2 regions of the Paenibacillus sp. strain BS8-2 genome follow, and region 1 is predicted to be linked to the other one. Evidence: riboswitches for the same ligand, from Rfam matches in the RefSeq annotation. Region 1 holds a riboswitch; the other holds the start of a gene.
What was found. A riboswitch is a leader RNA that binds a small molecule or an ion and turns the genes downstream of it on or off. The one in region 1 is predicted to bind FMN.

Region 1 (4,213 bases):
AGCGATTTACAATATCATTGTTCGTCAACCGCTGCTTTATAATCGCAAACGTCCCAACAATCTTCGACCACAGCAAGTGGACAAGATGCCGCAGACCGAATAGCAGGTGCGAAAATACAAATGAAATGCGAATTTATCCATTTCAGATGCGGCGTAATTGCGTTATACTGATGCCATAAGATGCAAATCATATCCGTATTCCCGCAAGGGGGCGGAAGAAAGCCGAGGGGAAAATATATGTATCTGCATGGTACTAGTACAATTAACGCGCAAGGTCATCTAGAAATTGGAGGGCGTGACGTCGCCGATCTGGCGAAGGAATACGGAACGCCGTTATATATTGTGGACGAAACGTTGGTTCGTCAGCGCGCAAGAGAATACGTAGAAGCGTTCAAAGCATCTGGCCTCAAGTTCCAAGTTGCTTACGCAAGCAAGGCGTTCAGTGTGATGGCAATGTGCGCGATCGCAGAACAAGAAGGTCTGTCGCTTGACGTTGTTTCTGACGGCGAGCTGTACACAGCGCTTCAAGCTGGTTTCCCGGTCGAGCGTATCCACTTCCATGGCAATAACAAGACGCCGGAAGAGATCGAGATGGCGCTGGAAGCGGGCATCGGATGTTTTGTTGTGGACAACTTCCACGAGCTCGAGCTGCTTAATGCAATTGCCGGCGAGCAAAGCAAGAAAGTAAATATATTGCTTCGTATTACGCCTGGCGTAGAAGCACATACACATGATTATATCTCGACGGGTCAACAGGATTCGAAGTTTGGTTTCGATCTTGGTAATGGCGCTGCGAAACAAGCGATTGAGCAAGCAATCAGCTTGCCGAACCTTGAAGTGCTAGGCGTTCATTCGCATATCGGCTCCCAAATCTTCGAGGTAGAAGGTTTCCGTATGGCTGTGGACAAGGTTGCTCAATTCGCGGTTGCAATCCGCGCGGAGCTTGGCCTTACGTTCAAGGTGATCAATCTTGGCGGCGGCTTCGGCATTCGCTACGTAGAAGGCGACACACCGTTGCCAATCAGCGAGTATGTAGAAGCAATTACAGGTGCGATCAAATCGAACTTCTCGGCAGCGGACTTCCCGCTTCCTGAAATTTGGGTAGAGCCGGGCCGGAGTATGGTCGGCGATGCAGGCACTACGCTTTATACGGTTGGGACAAGCAAAAATATTCCAGGCGTTCGCAAATATATCGCAGTTGACGGCGGTATGACGGATAATCCGCGTCCGGCACTTTATCAATCTCGCTATGAGGCGATTTTGGCGAACCGCGCCAATGACGCTGTCGAAGAAACGGTATCGATCGCAGGCAAGTGCTGCGAGAGCGGCGATATGCTGATCTGGGATCTTGAACTTCCGAAAGCTGAGAGCGGCGATCTTCTGGCTGTGTTCTGTACAGGCGCTTATAACTACGCGATGGCGAGCAACTACAATCGGATTCGTCGTCCAGCAGTTGTATTCGTGAAAGATGGTCATGCGGATCTCGTTGTAAAACGTGAATCTCTGGATAATATTGTATGCAACGACCTTATTCCGGCAAGACTTCAGAAATCCCCCCTTGCGAAATAAGGGCGGAATTGGTAATGTAGTCTCATTCGGATATAAGAAAGGTAGATGAAATCATGGCAAAACAAGCGAAAATTAAATTGGCAAGCGGCGGAGAGGTTGTCCTTGACCTGTTCGACCAGGATGCTCCCAATACGGTAGCGAACTTTGAGAAATTGACGAACGAAGGTTTCTACAATGGTCTTACATTCCACCGCGTTATTCCTGGATTCGTAGCGCAAGGCGGCTGCCCTGTTGGCAACGGCACAGGCGGTCCTGGTTACCAAATTAATTGCGAAATCAATCCTAACAAACATGAGCGCGGAACTCTTGCAATGGCTCACGCTGGCCGCAACACAGGTGGCAGCCAGTTCTATATCTGCTATCAGCCGCAGCCGCATCTGGATGGCGGACATACCGTATTCGGCAAAGTGACGAAGGGTATGGAGTTTGTTGACGCGCTTAAAGGCGGAGACAAAATGGAATCGGTCGAAATTACGAACGTATAGGACTAGCCTTCCTAGACGCAGGATACCGCCAAACGTTAATGGTTTGGCGGTATTTTTTGAATGTTATGATTTATGGGGTTGGACACTTTGATGGACTTGGATTCATGACAAACATCTTGCTTTTTCAAGGATCGAGTGGTACGATTTCAACATTATATTGATAACATTAACAATGCTTTCCTTCGGGGCAGGGTGAAATTCCCAACCGGCGGTGATCGAAATTCGATAACGAGCAGTCAACTTGCAACGTATCGATTTTCGTTAGTCCGTGACCCGGATCGTGTCTCACAAGAGATCGATGCGGTGGACCTGGTGTAATTCCGGGACCGACAGTATAGTCTGGATGGGAGAAGGAAAAGCTTCGGCAGTTGTTGTTTGTTTATGTAGGCTTCTTTGTGCAACCTTTCACAAGGGTGTTTATTAAGCAATGCAACGAAAGAGTACGGTGTTTCGTCCAGGCGCTGCTTGTTGGATTAGCGTGCCATGATTCGAAAGCCCGTAGTCTTGTTTCGTCGTCGTTTTTCTATTGCGTTTCCCATCCCCCTGTCGGCGAGTGTTGCCGTTTGGGGGATTTTTTGTGATGATATCAGACGTGCTTAACGATGAGTATTACATGACGCTTGCGTTAGATATAGCGGCCAAAGCGGCGGGTCAAACGGAGATCAATCCCGTTGTTGGCTGTGTCGTCGTGAAAGGAGGCCGCATTGTCGGGATCGGAGCGCATCTGAGACGAGGCGAAGGACATGCCGAAGTACATGCGCTTCAGATGGCGGGTGCAGACGCGGAAGGCGCCACCGTGTATGTGACGCTCGAACCATGTAGTCATTACGGAAAGACGCCCCCGTGCTGCGAACGCATCATTGAAGCTAAGGCAGCAAGAGTTGTAGTTGCTGCATCAGACCCCAATCCGAAGGTTGCGGGCAGTGGCATCGCCAGATTAAGACAACAAGGCATTCAGGTGGATATAGGTTTGTTGGAAGATAGATCCGTGCTAATGAACGAGAAGTTTAATACATTCATAACGACAGGAATGCCATTCGTTACACTCAAGACAGCCAGTACGCTGGATGGCAAAGTTGCCAGCCGCACCGGTCACAGTCAGTGGGTGACGGGATCCGTCGCGAGAGAACAGGTACATCTCCTGCGACATCAGCATCAAGGCATTATGGTCGGAATCGGCACGATCCTTGCGGATGATCCCTTGTTGACGACGAGGACGGCGACCAGTGGATTGCATCCTGCTCGTATCGTAGTGGATTCCAGATTAATCTTGCCTTTGGATGCAAGAGTGGTTGTCGACAAATCGGCACCAACGATTGTATTAACGACAGAAGCAGCCAATGAAGACAAGCGACGGATGCTTCAGACGGAAGGCGTTGAGATTCTGATTTGTGGCGCGGGGACGGCTGTGGATCTGAAATCAGGTTTGCGTCAGCTCGCGGAGCGCGAGATTGGCTCCATCCTGCTCGAAGGCGGTGGCAAGCTTAATGGCTCTATGCTGCAGGCGGAATTAATTCATAAAGTGATTATGTATATGGCTCCCAAACTGATTGGCGGCGATGAATCACCGCAGAGTTTCCGTTTCGCCGGCCGAGAGCTTATGAGCGACGCGATAGCCTTAGAGAAGCTTCAAGTCGAGATGGCAGGAACAGATATTCGAATCACGGGATATCCCGTCTACAACAAATAAGAGAGGGGGAATATCATGTTTACGGGATTGGTTGAAGAAGTGGGGCGGATGCGGAATGTTTATCGACAAGGAGAAGCTATGAAGCTGACAATTGGCGCGACAATGGTGACACAAGGTGTAGCCTTAGGCGACAGTATCGCAGTTAATGGAGTCTGTTTGACAGTCACTTCTTTTGACGGAGCATCCTTTACCGCTGATGTTATGCCGGAAACATACAGGAGGTCATCCCTCTATACACTAAGGCCTGGCGATCCGATTAACCTGGAGCGAGCTATGATGGTTGGATCCAGATTTGGCGGGCATATTGTTCAAGGCCATGTCGACGGTACAGGCAAAGTGGTTTCCAGACATGTGGATGCTAACGCAGTCATGTTCACGATAACCACTGACGATCCTGATCTCATGCGATATGTCATACCGAAGGGCTCTATCACGGTAGATGGCATTAGTCTGACGGTTGTAGCAACGA
Region 2 (4,213 bases), 1.7 Mb from region 1:
GCTGTCCGCGATAGACAACAATTCCGTATGCTGCACGATTCAGTACGTTCTGAATGACCCAATTGGCGGATGAGCCCTGCTGGATCCGAATGCCGACTCCCCTGCTCCTTCGGCCAATTCGAGTGATCTTGTTCCTCAGCAGCAAATTGCCTGTCGATAGACTGATCATGATCCCCGAAGGTCGCCCGCGATTCTTTCTCCCTCTTATTGCACGAATTTCATTCTCCAGAATACGGTGGGATTTCCCCCCTATGATGCGAATACCAACGGACATATAATTCTGAATGCTCAATCCATCGATTTCTACACCAGCGACACCATCCAGCACGAACGCCTCTCTCATGATGTTTCTTCCATCGAGAACCGCGCCATGTTTATGCTTCGCTACGATACGAAGGTTATTCTTCATCCCGCTAATCCTCACATGTTCATCGTAAATCCCCGGATGTACCAGAATCAGATCTCCTTCGTTTGCCGCATCCACCGCATCTTGAATCGCTGCCCGATGACCTGGGTACACCTCAAGAATAGCCATCACGTTCACCCCAACCCATTAGAATGTACTGTTACTAGTAGTAGATTCTTGTGGACTTCACAGGGTAACGACCTGATGACTATAGCTTAACGCCCTTTTTCAAATCTAACGCAAAAACATGCAGTCCCGAGTGAACAGGAACTGCACGTCATGAACGATTTATCGGAAGTGTTACCTCCCTGCTAGGTCAGCCCGCTCTTTCCATCATACCTTACGAATTATGATTCCGACCCAGCATCCACAACGTCATCCAGATCAGGAGGAACCCTAATAGTTGTCCCACGGTAAGCAGTTGGTCAAAAACAAACCAATTCACCATCACACCGACGGCCGGGAAAGATAATTCTGCTATCGTTGCATATGACGCTTTTGTTGAAGACAATCCCTTGTAATAAAGCAACAAGCTGCATAGGCCTGGCAAGAAGGCCTGGAATAACAAATTAAAAGCAATAAGCGCCCATATGCCCGTATCTCCGCCCCCCTGCCAAGCATCCCCGCTGTAGAGCAGCAAAGCTGTCAGGAGCGGAATCGCCAACAGAAATCGTAACGAAGTCACCAGATGGAAGCTAAGATTTTGTTGCAGCAGATATTTGCCCATTACAGTTGAACCACCCCATAACACTGCTGCTAGGATCGAATATAAGCTGCCTCCTGCAACGAGATCATGCCAGTTCATTCCCTGAGGCGCTGCAAGACCAAAGGTCAATAGATATGTTCCTACTAGCGCAACTGCTGCATAATAAATAAATTTGGAAGGAAGTGCTTCTCTCAGTACAATTCGAGCCATCACAATAGCAAACAATGGCTGCAGCTTCTGTAATAACAGAATCGCATTGGCATTGCCATGCGCAAAGGCCGTTGTGAACAAGATGGTCGCAATAGCCGAGCCGCCCCAAGAGATAAATAACAAGGCTCCGATCACGGCGAGCGTAAGCTTGCCTATCAACATATGCCGATATTTCACGAAGACAGGAATAGCGTATGCGGTAAGCAGCAGATGTTCGATAAAGACAATTTGTGCCGAGGTAAAGCTCTCCAGCAATAAGATTCGGAACAGCGGATCGAGACCCCAGAGCGTCGCTCCGAGCGCCACGTACCAGATTCCATTGATTGAGCCCATTTTACCCATCTTTTTGTTAAATTCCTGATGTTTCAAATTCCATACATCTTCCAATTCAAAAAAACCTCCCAAGGATTGTTTTTGAATTGAACCTCCTGAAAAAGCGACAATGCCCCCCGATGCGTCATCGAGGGGGCATTATCAAACAGACCTGTTAAATATCGTTCATTTAACAGTATCCATTGTTCACCTTCTCCCATCCGGACTATACCGTCGGCCTTGGAATCTCACCAAATCAGTCCCGTCTGCTCAAGCAGAGCGGGAGTCGCGGGCTTAGATACACGAACGTATCCTCACCGCCGGTAGGGAATTTCACCCTGCCCCGAAGGTTCATATTCTGTTGACGTGAATAATATCACAAACAATCTCAGAAGGGAACCACCGAATGCGCGGAAATCACAACAAATTCGCACCCCATGCCATCTGAATCCAATCCAGTTGGGGATATGCTCCAGTTAGATTTAGCTTTTCAAGCTTACAAAAAGCTGTTAGGATAGTGACTGGCTATAACGTCAGTCGCGGTTCGTAACCATCCCGCGTTACCAAAACTAAGGGGGCTTCTTTCAACATGTTTAATCTCTTATGGGGCGTGCTCTTTATGCTCGTCCACTTCGCTCTGTTCTTGCTGTGCTATCGCATGTTCGGCAAGAAGGGACTCTACGCCTGGATCGGATTTGCTACTGTTATCGCAAACATCCAGGTTACCAAAACAATCGAGATGTCCGTCGGCACGCTCGGCATTGTCATGACGCTGGGCAATACGATCTACACTTCCATCTATCTGTCAACGGATCTGCTTAACGAACGATACGGACAGCAATCAGCCAGACAAGCCGTATGGTTCGGCTTCTTCACACTCATCGCTTCGACGATTCTGATGCAGATGACGCTCGGCTTCGTCCCGCAGGCTGAGGACTTTGCCCATGAGCCGCTGACGGCCATATTTGGCTTTCTGCCGCAGGTGGCGGCCGGCAGCATGTGCGCCTACTTCGTCAGCCAATTTCTAGACGTTCGAGTATTTAGCTACCTTAAGGAAAAGTTCCCGGTACGCAACCAATTTTGGATTCGAATCAACGGCAGCTCGCTCGTCAGCCAATTCGTGGACTCCCTCGTCTTCTGTACGATCGCGTTCTACAAGATCCACTCCTTCGATATTTGGATTCAGATCTTCTTGACCACTTACTTGCTGAAGCTGCTTATTTCGTTCCTGGCGACGCCAATTCTCTACTGGGCAAGAAATATGAAGGTGCGCGAGGATTAATCCTCACGTGAGACAGGAGCCGCAAGGCTCCTTTGCTCTGGCTGGAATATCCGACTGATCCTCAAATGAAACTTTAGATCATCCACAACACAGCACCCGACACCAGCAGAGCCAGCAAACAGATGACCACGTTGATTCCATCGCCTCCTCGATTTTTTCCTCGTCATACAGCTCAAACTCGATTGAAAACTCCGAAAGGTTTATGCAACTCTAGCGGCAAGTACTCCATTGTCAGTTCATAGTGATCATAGATATAATAGAATATATCTTTTAATTCCATTATGTGCTATATAAATCAGGCTGGCTGGAGATAAACAAACATGACGACTCATAATGAACAACAATTACGTATATTATTGTCGAACGGCCCGCTGCAAATAGATGAGTTTTTGAAGTTATCCATTAACTTGACTGAAATCGTCCATAAGATTCATCAGCAGAACGAGACCATCGGTCATTTAAACCCCTCCACAATCTCTGTGGTAACATCACCATTCCGAATAAAGCTCACCGAAAACGTGTCGCAGAACATGGCCTATCGGTCACCTGAGCAATCCAATCTCATTGCGCGTAAGCCAGATCAACGAAGTGATCTGTATGCTCTCGGCATCATTTTCTATGAAATGCTCACATGCCGTTTGCCCTACAAACCGTTGCAGCACGAAGACTGGAATTATGCCCACCTCGTGCACAAACCGGCTTTGCTCCGTGAATCATCGCCTCAATTTCGGGAATCTGCATTAGAAGCCATTATCATGATATTATTGAAAAAAAATCCAGATAATCGATACCAGTCTGCCTATGGTTTGCTTATGGATCTAAAGCAGTTTGCTTCTACGCTCAATACCGAAGAACCTTTCCTATCGAATAAGTTAGGAATATATGATCGGATCAGCCAGTTCAGGTATCCATCCCATCTATTTGGACGAGCAGCAGCACTCGAGCAGCTTCAGCATGCATATCACAGAACCGCCCTTGGCGAGTTCGTCTCGGTAACCATAAAGGGCGCTCAAGGGACAGGCAAAACTTCGCTCGCAGCCGAATTTCAGCGTAAGGTTGCTGAGCTCGGCGGGACATATATCCATGCGCAGTGCGAGACCGCGCAACAGAGTGACCCTTATAAGCCAATCCTACAAGCATTAACCGTATGGTTCAATCAACTATGGAGCTCTCTCCCCCATGAGATTCAGACGATAAAAGCCAACATTCAGCGTGAATTGGGCCATCGGTCTGTCCTGCTCGCTGAGCTTCTGCCAGAGGCGAAATTATTATGGGAGGGCGAAGCGAGCTCCTTTGA

Region 2: linked by a shared signal. The riboswitch ahead of ACX1C1_RS11085 (DMT family transporter) and the one ahead of ribD (bifunctional diaminohydroxyphosphoribosylaminopyrimidine deaminase/5-amino-6-(5-phosphoribosylamino)uracil reductase RibD) in region 1 are both predicted to bind FMN.

What each region holds. Positions count from the first base shown of each region.
Region 1 covers NZ_CM137010.1:4,268,616-4,272,828, forward strand. Annotated here, with positions in the region: gene ACX1C1_RS18250 (spore germination protein) at 1-103, shown strand, start outside; gene lysA (diaminopimelate decarboxylase) at 238-1,569, shown strand; gene ACX1C1_RS18260 (peptidylprolyl isomerase) at 1,623-2,054, shown strand; FMN riboswitch at 2,229-2,413, shown strand; gene ribD (bifunctional diaminohydroxyphosphoribosylaminopyrimidine deaminase/5-amino-6-(5-phosphoribosylamino)uracil reductase RibD) at 2,635-3,744, shown strand; gene ACX1C1_RS18270 (riboflavin synthase) at 3,760-4,213, shown strand, end outside.
Region 2 covers NZ_CM137010.1:2,549,715-2,553,927, reverse strand. Annotated here, with positions in the region: gene ACX1C1_RS11090 (right-handed parallel beta-helix repeat-containing protein) at 1-535, opposite strand, end outside; gene ACX1C1_RS11085 (DMT family transporter) at 747-1,664, opposite strand; FMN riboswitch at 1,840-1,989, opposite strand; gene ACX1C1_RS11080 (queuosine precursor transporter) at 2,224-2,916, shown strand; gene ACX1C1_RS11075 (AAA family ATPase) at 3,237-4,213, shown strand, end outside.